2 regions of the Streptomyces sp. NPDC044061 genome follow, and region 1 is predicted to be linked to the other one. Evidence: riboswitches for the same ligand, from Rfam matches in the RefSeq annotation. Region 1 holds a riboswitch; the other holds the start of a gene.

Region 1 (7,796 bases):
ACTCCAGGGGGACGCATGGCTCGTGATCGCACACCCTTCCGTTCCCGTCACCACGCCGGCGTTCTCGCCGCCGTCACCGCGGCACTGGCCCTCACGGGCACCCAGGCCGCGGCCGCCGCGCCCGCCGGCTCGTCGATGTCCGCGCCGGGCCTGCCCAGGGGGCACGACGTGTCGTCCCACCAGAAGCACGTCGACTGGCCGGCCGCGCGGTCGGAGGGCGCCCGGTTCACCTACATCAAGGCGACCGAGGCCACGGCCTACCGCAACCCGTACTTCCGCCGGCAGTACGACGGCGCGCGCCGGGCGGGCCTGATCCGCGGCGCCTACCACTTCGCGCGGCCGGACCGGTCCTCGGGCGCCGAGCAGGCCTCGTACTTCGTGCGGCACGGCGGTGACTGGCTGGCGGACGGCTGGACGCTGCCACCCGCGCTCGACATCGAGTACAACCCGTACGACGCGCGGCACCGGTGCTACGGACTGGACCGGAAGCGGATGGTCCGCTGGATCCGCTCCTTCAGCGACGAGGTCCGGCAGGAGACCGGCCGCCGCCCGGTGATCTACACCACCGCCAACTGGTGGGCGGCCTGCACCGGCGACAGCCACGCCTTCGCCCGGGACCACGCCCTGTGGATCGCCCATCACGGGTCCCGGGCCCCGGGGTCGCTGCCGGGCGGATGGTCGCGCTGGACCTTCTGGCAGTACGGCGTCCGGGGCGGTCTGCCGGGTGACCAGAATCTCTTCCACGGGCCGCCGGGCCGACTGCGGGCCTTCGCGCGCGGCTGGTAGCCAAGGGGTGCCCGGGGCGTCGGGGACGAACGAAACCCCGAACCCTGATTCCCGACACCCTCACGCCTGCCCCAGTTCACCTTCCGTTCACCCAGGTTGCCTACGGTCCAACAGCCAACGACCTCGAAAGATTGCCTGGGTAAATGGAAAACTTCTCGCTGATCCTCGCGATTGTGGTGGTAACCGCACTCGCGTTCGATTTCACGAACGGTTTTCACGACACCGCCAACGCGATGGCCACGACCATCTCGACCGGTGCGCTCAAGCCCAAGGTCGCGGTGGTCATGTCCGCCGCCCTCAACCTTGTAGGCGCTTTCCTCTCCGTGGAGGTCGCCAACACGATCTCCAAGGGTCTCGTCGATGAGAACGGCATCCGTCCCGAGGTCATCTTCGCCGCCCTGGTGGGCGCGATCCTCTGGAACCTGATGACCTGGCTGGCGGGACTGCCCTCCAGCTCCTCGCACGCCCTGATGGGCGGCCTGATCGGCGCCACCGTCGCCTCCGCCGGCTTCGGCGCCGTCCACGGTGACGTCCTGGTCACCAAGGTCCTGCTCCCGGCGGTCGCGGCCCCGGTCGTGGCCGGCATGGCGACCGTGTTCGCCACCCGCTTCTCCTACGGCATCGGCGGCAAGGCCGACGGCGAGGCCACCCGCAAGGGCTACCGGGCCGGCCAGATCGCCTCTGCCGGTCTGGTCTCCCTCGCGCACGGCACCAACGACGCGCAGAAGACGATGGGCATCATCACCCTCGCGCTGATCGCGGGCGGCGCCATCGCCCCGGGCTCCAACCCTCCCACCTGGGTGATCCTCTCCGCGGGCCTGGCCATCGCGCTCGGCACCTACATCGGCGGCTGGCGCATCATCCGCACCATGGGCAAGGGCCTGACCGACCTGGAGCCGCGTCAGGGCTTCGCCGCCCAGACCAGCGCCGCCACGGCCATCCTGGCCTCCTCCCACCTCGGCTTCTCCCTCTCCACCACCCACGTGGTCTCCGGCTCGGTGATGGGTGCGGGCCTGGGCCGCAAGGGCGGTGTGGTCCGCTGGTCCACCGCGACCCGCATGTTCGTCGCCTGGGCGCTCACCCTCCCGGCCGCCGCGCTGGTCGGCGCGCTCGCCGAGTCCGTCACGGACCTGGGCGACTGGGGCACCGCGGTCGTCGCCGTCTTCCTGGTCGGCGCCAGCGCCGCGATCTGGAAGCTGTCCCGCCGCGAGGTCGTCGACCACACCAACGTCAACACCGGCGACGGGACCGAGGAGCCGGCCGGTGTGGTGACCACCGCCATCGCCGCGGTGACCCCGCCGCCCACGGGCACGGTCACCGAGGGCCTGACGGCCACGATCCCGGCTCCGGCCGCGACCGACCCCGCGACCCCGGCGGTTCCGCCGGCGGCGACGGTCTGACCCCGAGCACCCGGTAACTGAAGGAAGCATCCCCATGAAGATCGACTGGGCGGCTCTCGGCTCCGTCTTCGGCGTCAGCCTCGCGTTCACGGTGGGCCTGGTGGCCCTGTTCACCCTCGGCGTCAACGGTCTGTCGCGGCGCGAGAAGGCCGCCGCGCAGGGCAACTCGGCGGCGCTCGCGGTCACCGGTGCGTACCTGTGCTTCGCGGCGTGCGCGGCCGCGGTGGCCTACGGCATCTACCTGATCGTGGCCAAGCCCTGACCCACCGTCCGAAAGGCTCCCCACCGGTGTGATCCGGTGGGGAGCCTTTCGCATGCCCGGACTTCACCGGTGTGGGTCTCAGCACACTCTCCCCGCGCAGGTCAAAGGCAAGTTGACGGCCCTTCCGGGCGCGTGGTGGACTGCCCGGGCCAAGTACGGCGGCAGGAGAGGAAGCCGGTGCGAATCCGGCGCGGTCCCGCCACTGTCACCGGGGAAGGAATCCCGGGAGCCAGGAACTCTCACCGCCGGTCTCGTCGAACCAGGGCGCGGACACCCTGAGTGAGGACATATCGCCATGCGCGGCTGCCGATCGAGGTTCAGTAACCGGGCCCTGCCTGCCCCCACGGCCGGCTGACCCGATGGGTGCCGATCGCACTTACGCGTACGGCGCCGCCGCCGGCCTTCTCGGCGACCTGCTCCTCGGCGATCCACGCCGTGGGCATCCGGTCGCCGCGTTCGGGCGGGCCGCCGGGGCCGTGGAACGCGTGCTGTGGCGCGACCACCGCGGGTGGGGGGCGCTGCACACCGGCGTGTGCGCCGGAGGCGCCGTCGCGCTCGGGGCTCTCGCCGAGCGGGCCGTACGCCGCTCTCCCACCGCCACCGTCGCGTTGACCGCCGCCGCCACCTGGGCCGTGGTCGGGGGCACTTCGCTCGCCCGGGAGGCCCGGACCGTCGGACGCGCCCTGCAGGCCGGCGACGTGCAGACCGCCCGCGCGCGGCTGCCGCATCTGTGCGGCCGCGACCCGCAGGCGCTGGACGCCGACGGTATCGCCCGGGCCGTGGTCGAGTCGGTCGCCGAGAACACCTCCGACGCCGTCGTGGGCGCTCTGGTGTGGGGCGGCGTGGGCGGGGTCCCCGGGCTGCTCGGGTTCCGGGCCGTCAACACCCTGGACGCGATGGTGGGGCACAAGTCGCCCCGCTTCCGCCGCTACGGCTGGGCCTCCGCGCGCCTCGACGACGTCGCCGGGTGGCCGGGGGCGCGGTTGACCGCCGTGCTCGCCGCGGCGGCCGGACCCGATCCCCGTGGCGCCCTGCGCGCCTGGAAGACCGACGCGCACCGGCATCCGAGCCCCAACGCCGGGCCCGTGGAAGCCTCGTTCGCGGGTGCCCTCGGGGTGCGGCTGGGCGGGACGCTCTCCTACGGCGGCCGCGTCGAACACCGGCCCGTCCTCAACGGGGACACCGGGCGGGCCGTCCAGGTCACCGACATCGACCGGGCCGTACGGCTCTCCCGCCGCGTCGGCCTGCTCGCGCTCGGCGTCACGGTCGCCGCGCGCCGACTCGTGAAGGGACGTGCGAAGTGAACGGTGGTCTCCTCGTCGCCGGCACCACCTCCGACGCCGGCAAGAGCGTCGTGACGGCCGGGATCTGCCGGTGGCTGGTGCGCCAGGGCGTCAAGGTGGCGCCCTTCAAGGCGCAGAACATGTCCCTCAACTCGTTCGTCACGCGGGAGGGCGCGGAGATCGGGCGGGCGCAGGCGATGCAGGCCCAGGCCTGCCGGGTCGAGCCGACCGCGCTGATGAACCCCGTGCTGCTCAAGCCGGGCGGCGAGCAGAGCAGCCAGGTGGTGCTGCTGGGGCGGCCGGTGGGCGAGTTGAGCGCGCGCGGCTACCACGGCGGGCGCCAGCAGCGGCTGCTCGGCACCGTGCTGGAGTGCCTGGCCGAGTTGCGGGGCACGTATGACGCGGTGATCTGTGAGGGGGCGGGGAGCCCGGCCGAGATCAATCTGCGGCGGACGGACATCGTGAACATGGGGATCGCGCGGAACGCGCGGCTGCCCGTGCTGGTGGTGGGGGACATCGACCGCGGGGGCGTCTTCGCCTCCTTCTTCGGGACCGTCGCGCTGCTCTCGCCCGAGGACCAGGAGCTGGTCGCCGGGTTCCTGGTGAACAAGTTCCGGGGGGACGTCACGCTGCTGGAGCCGGGCCTGGACATGCTGCACGGGCTCACCGGGCGGCACACCTACGGCGTGCTGCCGTTCCGGCACGGGCTCGGCATCGACGAGGAGGACGGACTGCGGGTCTCGCTGCGCGGCACCGTACGGGAGTCCACCGTCGCTCCCCCGGCCGGCGAGGACGTGCTGCGGGTCGCCGTCTGCGCGATCCCGCTCATGTCCAACTTCACGGACGTCGACGCGCTGGCCGCCGAACCGGGTGTCGTGGTGCGGTTCGTGGACCGGCCGGAGGAACTGGCCGACGCCGACCTGGTGGTGGTCCCGGGCACACGCGGGACCGTGCGGGCGCTGCAGTGGCTGCGGGAGCGGGGCCTTGCGGACGCCCTCGTCGGGAGGGCCGCGCAGGAGCGCCCGATCCTGGGCGTCTGCGGTGGTTTCCAGGTCCTCGGCGAGCTCATCGACGACGAGGTCGAGTCGCGCGCCGGGGAGGTGGCCGGGCTCGGACTGCTGCCCGTCCGGGTGCGGTTCGCCCGCGAGAAGACCCTGACCCGGCCGGCCGGGGAGGCCCTCGGCGAGCGGGTCGAGGGGTACGAGATCCACCACGGGATCGCCGAAGTCACCGGCGGAGAGCCCTTCCTGGACGGCTGCCGGGTCGGACAGACCTGGGGCACCCACTGGCACGGCTCCCTGGAGTCGGACGGCTTCCGGCGGGCCTTCCTGCGCGAGGTGGCGGCCGCCGCGGGGCGCCGCTTCGTACCGGCCCCCGACACCTCGTTCGCCGCGCTGCGCGAGGAGCAGCTCGACCGGCTCGGCGACCTGATCGAACAGCACGCGGACACGGACGCGCTCTGGCGGCTCATCGAGTCGGGCGCGCCACAAGGACTGCCTTTCATTCCACCGGGAGCGCCCGCATGAGCACAGTGTTGTTGTTGTCGACCGCCGACACCGATCTGCTGGCGGCCCGGGCCTCCGGCGCCGGCTACCGGATCGGCAACCCGACCCGGGTGGACGTCACGCAGGAACTGCCGGGCCTGGTCGAGGGCGCGGACATCGCCGTCGTGCGGCTGCTGGGTGGCAGGCGCGCCTGGGAGGACGGGCTCGCCGCGCTGAGGGCGTCGGGTGTGCCGAGCGTGCTGCTGGGCGGCGAGAGCGTGCCGGACGCCGAGCTGATGGCCGAGTCCTCGGTGTCTGCGGGTGTCGTGGCGGAGGCGCTGAAGTACCTGGTCGAGGGCGGCCCCGCGAACCTGACCGAGCTGGCCCGGTTCCTCTCCGACACCGTGCTGCTGACCGGCGAGGGGTTCGAGGAGCCCCGGAAGATGCCGGAGTACGGGGTGCACGGCACGTACGAGAGGCGGGACGGCCGGCCGACCGTGGGCGTGCTCTTCTACCGGGCGCACGAGCTGAGCGGCAACACCGCCTTCGTGGACACGCTGTGCGAGGCGATCGAGGCGCGTGGCGCCAACGCCCTCCCCGTCTACTGCGGTTCGCTGCGCGGCGCGGACGCCGGGCTGTACGAGCTGCTGGGGCAGACCGACGCCCTGGTCGCCACCGTCCTCGCGGCCGGCGGCACGCACGCCTCGCAGGCATCGGCGGGCGGCGACGAGGAGTCCTGGGACATCGGGGCGCTCGCCGAGCTGAACATCCCCGTGCTGCAGGGGCTCTGCCTCACCTCCTCGCGGGCGGCCTGGGACGAGTCGGACGCCGCTCTCTCCCCCATGGACGCGGCGATGCAGGTCGCGATCCCCGAGTTCGACGGCCGGCTCGTCACCGTCCCGTTCTCCTTCAAGGAGCAGGGTCCGGACGAGGTCCCCGTGTACGTCGCCGACCCCGAGCGGGCCGGGCGGGTCGCCGGAATCGCCGTACGGCACGCACGGTTGAGGCACAAGCCGAACGCCGAGAAGAAGATCGCGCTGGTGTTCACCGCCTACCCGACCAAGCACTCCCGGGTCGGCAACGCGGTCGGCCTGGACACGCCCGCCTCGGCGGTGCGGGTGCTGGACGCGCTCCGGGACGCCGGCTACTCGCTCACCGAATACCCCTCCGGCGGCGACGAGTTGATCCACCGGCTGATCGAGGCCGGCGGCCACGACGTGGAGTGGCTGACGGAGGAGCAGCTGGCGGCGGCGCCCGCGCGGGTCCCGCTGGCCGACTACCGGGCGTGGTTCGAGAAGCTGGACCCGGAGCTGCGGGACGGGATGACCGAGGCGTGGGGCGAGCCGCCGGGCAGCCTGTACGTCGACGGCGACGACATCGTGCTGGCCTCGCTCCGGTTCGGGAACGTGGTCGTGATGATCCAGCCGCCGCGCGGCTTCGGCGAGAACCCGATCGCGATCTACCACGACCCCGACATGCCGCCGTCGCACCACTACCTGGCGGCCTACCGCTGGCTGGACGACAGCTTCGGCGCGGACGCGATCGTGCACATGGGCAAGCACGGCACGATGGAGTGGCTGCCGGGCAAGGGCCTCGGGCTGAGCGCCGGCTGCGCACCGGACGCGGTCCTCGGCGAGCTGCCGCTGATCTACCCGTTCATCGTCAACGACCCCGGCGAGGGAACGCAGGCCAAGCGGCGCGGTCACGCCACGGTGGTCGACCACCTGGTGCCGCCGATGGCGCGCGCCGACACCTACGGCGACCTGGCCAAGCTGGAGCAGCTGCTGGACGAGTACGCGCTCGTCTCCGATCTGGACCCGGCGAAGGCACCGGCCGTGCGGGCGCAGATCTGGACGCTGGTCAAGGCGGCCGAGCTGCACCACGACCTGCACGTGGCCGAGCAGCCGGACGACGACGAGTTCGACGAGTTCGTCATGCACATCGACGGCTATCTGTGCGAGATCAAGGACGTGCAGATCCGGGACGGTCTGCACATCCTCGGCGGCGGCCCGGTGGGCGAGCCGCGGGTGAACCTCGTGCTTGCCGTGCTGCGCGCCTCCCAGGTGTGGGGCGGGCAGGCGAACGCGCTGCCGGGGCTGCGGGCCTCGCTGGCGGCCCACTTCGGGCTGGAGGAGAAGGAACTGCTGACCGAGCCGGGAGCCCCGGTGAAGGTGCCGGTGGAGCTGACGGACCTCGTGGAGGGCCCGTCGCGTACCGCCGCCGACGCGATCGACCTGCTGGAGCAGCTGTGCCGGCGGATCGCGGAGGGCATGGAGGCGCGCGGCTGGGCGGTCGCGGACAGCGGCGCCCTGGTGCGCGAGGTGCTCGGCACCGACGTCCGGGAGGCGGTGGCGGTGCTGGAGTTCGCCTGCGCCGAGGTGGTGCCGCGGCTGGCGAGGACCACCGACGAGATCGGGCACATCCTGCGGGCCCTGGACGGAGGTTACGTCCCGGCCGGCCCCTCGGGTTCCCCGACCCGGGGTCTGGTAAACGTGCTGCCGACCGGCCGGAACTTCTACTCCGTCGACCCCAAGGCCATCCCGTCCCGGCTGAGCTGGGAGGTCGGGCAGTCGCTCGCCGA
Region 2 (7,796 bases), on a different contig from region 1:
GTCCGCCCGGGTCGCCGCCGATCGGCATGAGGTGGTCGAACAGCCACGCGTGCTCGATCTCCGGGATCGTGTCCGCCTCGCGCCAGACCCGCAGGACGTCGCGGTAGTCGACCTGCGATGGGGCGGTCATGATCCCGAAACGGGGCCGAGGTGTGTACGGCATGGAGGTGTCGGTCCTTTCGGGGAGGGGGCGGACGCCGCCCTCGGACGGTCAGCGGCGCCGCAGTGCCGGGTCGAGCAGCGCGGGCGGAGCGTCGTGCTTCTCGTGTGCGGCCAGGTCGACACCCGGGGCGACGATCGTGTCGATCGCGTCGAGTACGTCGCCGGAGAGCACGGTGTCGGCGGCGGCGAGTTGCGAGTGCAGGTGGTCCAGCGTGCGGGGACCGATGATCGCTCCGGTCACGGCGGGGTGGGCGGTCACGAATCCGAGCGCGAGCTGGATCATCGTGAGTCCGGCCTCGTCGGCGACCTTGGCCAGCCGCTCGACGGCATCGAGCCTGGCCCGGTTGGCGGGGACGGCGGTGTCGAAGCGTTCCGGCATGAACGCCGAGCGGCTGGTGGTGACTTCCCGGCCCTCGCGGATCGCACCCGACAGCCAGCCCGAGGCCAGAGGACTCCACACCAGCACGCCGAGCCCGTACTCCTCGGTGACGGGCAGTACGTGGGTCTCGATCCCCCGCTGCAGGATCGAGTAGCTGGGCTGTTCGGTGACGTAACGGCTCAGGTGGTGCTCTCGGGCGGCCCACTGGGCCTGCACGATGCGGTACGCCGGGAAGGTCGAGGAGCCGAAGTAGCGGATCTTTCCCGCGCGTTGCAGGTCGGTCAGGGCAGACAGCGTCTCCTCGTCACTGGCGCTCGGGTCCCACCGGTGGATCTGGTAGAGATCGATGTGGTCGACACCGAGACGGCGCAGGCTGTCGTCCAGCGCGGTGACCAGCCAGCGGCGCGAACTGCCGCGATGGTTGCGCTCGTCGCCCATGGGCATGTTGGCCTTCGTGGCCAGCACGATGTCGTCGCGGCGGCCCGCGACGGCTTTGCCGACCATCTCTTCGGATTCGCCGTCGCTGTACCTGTCGGCGGTGTCGATGAGGTTGATGCCGCTCTCCAGGGCGGCGTCGACGATGGCGGTGGCCTCGTCCTGGGTGGTGCGCCCGATCCTGCCGAAGTTCATGGCGCCGAGCGCGAGGGTGCTGACCTGAACGCCGGTGCGGCCCAAGGTGCGGTACTGCATGACCGTGTTCCTCCATTAGGGGTGAAGCATGGGTGACAAGACATGACTGGTTGACGGGCTCCGGCTCTGCCATCATGAACAAGCGGAACCCCGTTCCACTAACGATACGGAACAGCGTTCCGTTTTGGCAAGGTCGGCAGTGAAGGGAACGGCGCGGTGAGCGACAACGACAAGGGCGCAGGGCAGGCGACCCCGTCCAAGCGCAAGGACGCGCGGCGCAACAAGGAGGCTCTGCTCGACGCGGCGGCCGCGGTCTTCGTCAGCTCGGGCGTGGAGGCGCCGGTACGCGACATCGCGGCCAAGGCCGGCGTCGGCCTGGGCACGATCTACCGGCACTTCCCCACGCGAGCGGACCTCATCATCGCCGTCTACCGGCACCAGGTCGACGCCTGCGCGGAGGCCGGGCCGGCCCTGCTGGCGAGCAGCGCGACCCCGCACGCCGCGCTGGAGGAGTGGATCAGCCTCTTCGTCGACTTCCTGGTCACCAAACACGGACTCGCCGCCGTGCTGCAGTCCGACAGCACCGGCTTCGAGACGCTGCACGCCTACTTCCTCGACCGCCTCGTACCCGTCTGCACCCAGCTGCTCGACGCGGCGTCCGCCGCCCGTGAGATCCGCTCCGACCTCAGGGCCCACGAGCTCATGCGGGGCGTCGGGAACCTCTGCATCGGCGCGGACAGCGATCCCGACTACGACCCACGCCGACTGGTACAGCTCCTCATCGCCGGGCTGCGCCGGCCGCGGTGACCAGCGGCCGGGCGACTGATCAGCAGCGCCGCACCCGCCGGTGACCGCTCAGGACCGGGCGCGGGCGATGAGCAGCGCGACGTCGTCCTCGCCACCGGGCGCGCGCAAGATCTCCAGAATGCGGTCGCAGGTGCCTTCCAGATCGTGGTCACGTGTCGCGGTGAGGGTGTCGAGGAGGGTGTCCAGGCGGGTATCGATGGGTTCACTACGGGTTTCGACCAGGCCGTCGGTGTAGAGGGCCAGCTCGTCGCCGGGCCGGAAGGTGATCGTCGCGGCCTCGAAGGGGACGCCGCCGACGCCCAGTGGTGCGCCGGCGGGAAGGTCGAGCAGTTGTGCCGGCTGACCGCGACGCATCAGGACCGGGGGCAGGTGGCCGGCGAGGCAGATCTCGCACTGGCCCCGGTGAGGGTCGTAGACGCAGTAGATGCAGGTGGTGATGGTCTGCTCGACACCTTCGGTCAGGTGATCGAGGTGACGAAGGGCCTCGGCGGGGGCGAGGGCGAGTTCGGCGAAGGCGCGGGCGGCGCTGCGGAGTTGGCCCATGGTGGCGGCGGCGCCGATGCCGCTGCCCATCACGTCCCCGACGACCAGCGCGGTCTTGTCCCCCCTGAGCGGTATGGCGTCGTACCAGTCGCCACCGATCTCGCTCGCGGCACCGGCAGGCTGGTAGCGGCAGGCGACCTCGAGGCCAGGCAGGTCCGACGGGCGCTCGGGCAGCAGGCTGCGCTGAAGGGTGAGGGCCGCACGGCGCTGAGCCTGGTATCCGCGGGCATTGTCGATGCAGACCGCGGCTCGCGCGGCCAACTCCAGGGCGAGGAACACGTCCTCGTCGTCGAAGGGTGCGGGGTTCCGGATGCGCTTGAGGTCGAGAGCGCCGAGGACTTCACCCCGCGCCATGAGCGGTACGGCCAGGTAGGAGTGCACGCCGGCCGCCTCGAGGAGGGAGGCAGCCTCGCCATGCCGGGCGATGCGGTCGAGATCCCGGCGCGTGGTGTGGGGTACCAGAACCGGTTGGCGGGTGCGTACACACTGGGTGATCAGCCGGTCGCTGTCGTAGGAGGCGAGTCCGCCCGGCGAGTCGGCCGCGCGGATCGCCTCGGTGGAGTGGGCCGCGCTGACGGCGAGGGCGCGGAAGAGGGCCGGGCCCTCGTCCGGCCCGGCCGGACCGTCCAGGGCGCTGTCGAGCACGTCCACGGCGGACACGTCGGCCAGGACCGGTACGACGACGTCGGCGAGCTCGCGTGCTGTCGTTTCCAGGTCGAGGGTGGTGCCCACGGAGGCGGAAGCCCTGGCGATCAATGCCAGCCGCTGCCGGGCCCGTGCCGCCTCCGCAGCGGCTCGATGGCGCTCGGTGACGTCGATGACGGAATAGGCCAGGCCCAGCACCCGCCCACCGGAGTCCTCCAGCCGGTAGTACGAGACGCACCAGGCATGCTCGTGTTCCGGATCGGCGGGGGGACAACAGACGATTTCCCGGTCCGCCACCCACTCGCCCGTCTCCAGGACCCGGCGCAGGCGCGCCTCTGGGTCCGTGTCCAGGTAGGTCAGGACCTCGCCTGCAGTCCGGCCGAGACGCTCGGAGGCAGGCTGACCGGTGATGCGTTCGAGAGCGGGATTCACGGCCACGTACCGCAGGTCCGAGTCCAGAATGGCCAGCCCGACCGGGGACTGCGACACCAGACGCATGGCCAGTGCGGCATCCCGCTCGACCCGCTTCACAGTGGCCTGGTCCGCGGCAAGGCCCAGGAGATAGACGTCACCGAGGTCGTCCAGCAGCCGCATGTTGCGGAACTCCACCAGGCGCGTACTGCCGTCCTTGCGCCGGATCGGGAAGGCCCCGGCCCACTCGGTGCCGGATTCCATGACCTCGGCGAACAGCGCCATCACTTGGTGCTGGTGTTCCTCGTGGACCGTCAGCCGTACCGCGTGCCGGCCCAGCGCTTCCGCCGCGGTGTAGCCGAACAGCTCCTCGGCCTTCGGACTCCAGAAGACCACCTGGCCCTTGGTATTCAGCACCACCGCGGCGACGCCGAGCAGATCGAGCAGGCCGCTGGGCGGCGTGGCGGGACCCGCCCCTGGCCGGCCGTCGCCGCCTGCTCGGGAGGAGTCCGTCGTGCCCATACCTCGTGTCCCTTCCCGCTCGGCGCCTCGGCTCGTGCCGTACCGGCGGGCGTTCTGCCTGCATCCATGGTCGTCCCAGACAGGGCAGCCCACACCTGGACGTGGGCTCCTCGCCGAACTCGATCAGTCTTGATCCTCCCCCGTGGTACGTTCGGCGACGCCGTGCTCCGCTGCGAACCGAGGAGGTGAGACCGATCAACGCTGTGACAGGTCGGGGCTCCCTCCCTTGCATGGTTTAGGGAGTGCCCGCAGAAGGCATCCCGAAAGGCTGAAACGCCATGCGCTTCACCTCTGAGACGTCGTCCGACGGTGTCTCCGAACAACTCTTCGTCCTCGGTGAGATTCCCGGCGTGCTGTGGACGCCGGAAGGCGCCGCCGGTACTCGCCCCCTGATCCTGATGGGCCACGGCGGCGGCCGGCACAAGAAGGACCCCGAGATGATGGCCCGTGCGCGCCGCCTCGTGAGCGAGTGCGGTTTCGCGGTCGCCGCGGTCGACGTGCCTGGCCATGGCGACCGGCCCAAGGACGAGGAGTACGACCGGATCGCGACCGAGAATCACGCTCGCGTGGAGGCCGGAGAGGAACTGGCTCCGCTGATCGCCGGTTTCCAGGCGCTCGTGGCTCGCCAGACCGTGTCGGAATGGCGGGCGGTCCTGGACGCGGTCCAGGAACTGGACCACGTCGGCACTGGCCCGGTGGGCTATTGGGGTGTGTCGTTGGGTTGTGGACTCGGCGTTCCGTTCGTCGCCGCCGAACCCCGGGTCCGCGCGGCGGTGTTGGGCCTGGGCGGGGCACTGGCAGCGGCCGAGGCCGCCGCGCGGATCACCGTCCCGGTGGAGTTCCTGGTGCAGTGGGACGACGAGCGGGTGCCGAGGGCCCACAGCCTGGCGCTGTTCGACGCCTTCGCCTCGGCCGAGAAGACGCTGCACGCCAACCCCGGCAAGCACGGAGACGTCCCGTCGTTCGAACTGGACAGCACGCTGCGGTTCTTCGCCCGCCACCTCTGCTGACACCTCAACTCGCAGTGCGGCTGCGCCGATCGGAATCGTTCCGATCGGCGCGTGCCGCGACCATGCGACGGCGTCGCCGATACGGTCACGGCCGGGCCGTGTGCGTCGTCAGCGGGGAGCCGGTGTCGCTTCCGTCCCGGCGCTCGCCGGCCGCGCGGCCGGCTGTCGGACGTTCTTCGGGTTGAGGACCCGCTCCGCCAGCAGCCCGAAGACGAGCCCGAAGGCGGTCCACAGGGTCAGCTGGATGGCGAGGGCCGCCAGGCGGAACTGCCAGAGCAGGGTGGCCGAGAAGTCCTTCGGGACCTCGTTGACGGCCGGCAGGAACGCGTACGCCAACCCGATGGCCAGGACGAAGAACGCCCCCGCGGCCACCGTTGCGTTCCAGTTGCCCAGGCGCGGTGCGAGGCGCTTGCCGAGGATCACGGTGGCGATCGCCAGGAGCACGCTGAGCAGCATCATCAGGAAGTACAGGGTGGTGCGCCTGCCGATGGTGTCGGGTTCGCCGACGGACGGCGGGTTGGCCGGGTACTTCAGGAACGGCACGACATACACCGTGATCAGGCCGGCGGTCGCCAGGAGCAGCGCGCTCGCGCGCGGCCCGAAGCGGCCGATCCGGCCCAGCGCGAAGCAGTACGCGAGGGCGGCGATGCCGCCGAACGCGACCCCGTAGACGAGGACGCCGGTGGTCAGGCCACCGGTGGACTGCATCGTGCGGCTCACGGCTTCCATGCCGTGTTCATGGGAGTGCGCCTCTTCGTAGGCGATGGCCGAGTCGACGCGCGGCTCGCCGAGGAAGTAGGCGACGACGAGGGCGAGCACACCCGCGGCGAGTCCCGCGAGCATGCCACGCACCAGGAGATGGCGGACGGTTGCCGAGTTCATGGTCGGACCTTGCTTCCCTGCCCTGTCAGTGGCAGGGGAAGCCGAGCAGGTGTCGGGCGTCGTGCACCCACTCGTGGACGTCCTCGCCGGACATCACGGACGTGGCGCCCTGCTCGGCGCCGACGAAGTAGAGCAGGACAAGCATCAGGATGCCGAAGAAGACCGCCCAGGGGGCGATCGCGCTGATCGGCAGCTTGGCTGGGATGGCGGTGGGGGCGGTGGTCGGCTGAGCGACGGACTGCGCCATGGCAGAACCTCCTGGGGAACTCGCGTCCCGTCTCGGTGGTGCACAGGACAACGGAGCGGGTCTGACTTTCCCTGCCCACACCGCGAGCGGTGTGAACGGGGCATACAGTGGCGCGACCGTGCCGGATTCCCACCGGCTTCCGCGTTCCGTCGTCTATTTCGCCGAGAACGTACCGCGAAGCGGAGGCGCGGCCAAGGGCGCACGGGGCGCTCACGAGCGCCCCTCGGGCCGCCGTTCACTGTGAATTCCCTGTCGTTGCAGGGCTGTAGACCATGAGAGCGAGTTCGTGACCAGTCGAGTGATCTTGATCTCACCAGCCATGAACGTGGCCCTGCGCAAGGCCCGTTTCGACGACGGGTGTTCCCTTGACGAGGGTGGTACGGCCCGGGCCCGTTCGGCGGCGCCGCTTCTCCCACGGGCCGGGCGAGCGCTCGTCGCCCCCACCGTACGCTGCCGGCAGACCGCTTCGGCGCTGGGTCTCGACGCCGGCGAAGCACCCGAACTGGCGGGCCTGGACGTGGGCCGCTGGCGGGGCCGGACGCTCGCCGAGGTGAGCGCCGCCGAACCGGAGGCCGTAGCCGTGTGGCTGGCCGACCCGGCGGCTGCTCCGCACGGCGGCGAGTCGGTACGGGAGTTGGGCAGACGGATCGCGGACTGGCTCGACCAGGCTGGGCGGTTCTCCGGCCGGACTGTCGCGGTGGTCGAACCGGACGTCGTACGAGCCGCGACCGTCCAGGTGCTGGGAGCACCGGAGTCGGCCTTCTGGCGGATCGACGTACCGCCGCTGGGCGCGGTCGAGTTCAGCGGCCGCGCCGGCCGTTGGAACCTGGCACTCGGCAGACCGCTCGACCGGGCCGGCGACGGCTGAGCACCCGGTGGCGTCGCTCCGCCTCAGCTGCCGCCCACTCCCAGCGTCGCCAGGAGCACCAGCACCAGCGTCGCGGCGCCCAGGATGCCGTGCACGGCCACCACGGGAACGGGCAGGTGCCGTTCCGCGGGCGTGGTCTCCTCCCCCGCAGTGCCCGGGGCGGCGGTCCGGTACACGGGCACCCAGCGGGCGAACATCGCGAAGCCGAGCAGGGCGACGAAGACGAGGACGACGAAGGACGTCCACGCCAGCGCTGACCGGTCGGCGGCCAGGTAGACGATCCAGACCACCAGTCCGGCCGCCGCGAGCAGGAAGTGACCGAAGACGAGGGGCGCCGGGAAGCGGGTCGTACCGGTCTGCTGCTGCCGCAGCCCGCCGCGGGAGATCCAGCGGGCGAGGAGGACGAATCCGCCGAGGGCGGTGACCACCCAGGCGACAAGAGCGGCGATGTCCATGTCGTTCTCCAGGGTTCGGATTGCGGAGACTGCAAGGGCGGAGCGAAGTGGGGGCGAAGTGGGGGGCGAACTGCGGAGCCGCGCTCAGGAGCCGTGGCCCGTGCGGTAGCCCTCGGCCTGCACGGACTCCTCGGCCACGCGCACGCCATAGCGGTAGGCGAGTTTGCCGCCGAGATAGCCGGACAGGCCGAGGGCGGCGAGCGAGACGACGGAGAGCGCCAGCTGCCCGTAGCCG

Evidence for each region. A riboswitch is a leader RNA that binds a small molecule or an ion and turns the genes downstream of it on or off. The one in region 1 is predicted to bind cobalamin.
Region 2: linked by a shared signal. The riboswitch ahead of AC07CM_RS31445 (CbtB domain-containing protein) and the one ahead of AC07CM_RS21400 (cobalamin biosynthesis protein) in region 1 are both predicted to bind cobalamin.

The regions. Positions count from the first base shown of each region.
Region 1 covers NZ_JBWKFL010000012.1:233,578-241,373, reverse strand. Annotated here, with positions in the region: gene AC07CM_RS21415 (lysozyme) at 16-786, shown strand; gene AC07CM_RS21410 (inorganic phosphate transporter) at 930-2,186, shown strand; gene AC07CM_RS21405 (hypothetical protein) at 2,221-2,448, shown strand; cobalamin riboswitch at 2,567-2,707, shown strand; gene AC07CM_RS21400 (cobalamin biosynthesis protein) at 2,808-3,752, shown strand; gene AC07CM_RS21395 (cobyric acid synthase) at 3,749-5,257, shown strand; gene cobN (cobaltochelatase subunit CobN) at 5,254-7,796, shown strand, end outside.
Region 2 covers NZ_JBWKFL010000022.1:33,288-41,083, reverse strand. Annotated here, with positions in the region: gene AC07CM_RS31475 (LLM class flavin-dependent oxidoreductase) at 1-163, opposite strand, end outside; gene AC07CM_RS31470 (aldo/keto reductase) at 212-1,231, opposite strand; gene AC07CM_RS31465 (TetR/AcrR family transcriptional regulator) at 1,388-1,978, shown strand; gene AC07CM_RS31460 (SpoIIE family protein phosphatase) at 2,027-4,099, opposite strand; gene AC07CM_RS31455 (alpha/beta hydrolase family protein) at 4,378-5,109, shown strand; gene AC07CM_RS31450 (CbtA family protein) at 5,218-5,991, opposite strand; gene AC07CM_RS31445 (CbtB domain-containing protein) at 6,017-6,238, opposite strand; cobalamin riboswitch at 6,274-6,430, opposite strand; gene AC07CM_RS31440 (histidine phosphatase family protein) at 6,525-7,106, shown strand; gene AC07CM_RS31435 (hypothetical protein) at 7,130-7,561, opposite strand; gene AC07CM_RS31430 (DUF2231 domain-containing protein) at 7,646-7,796, opposite strand, start outside.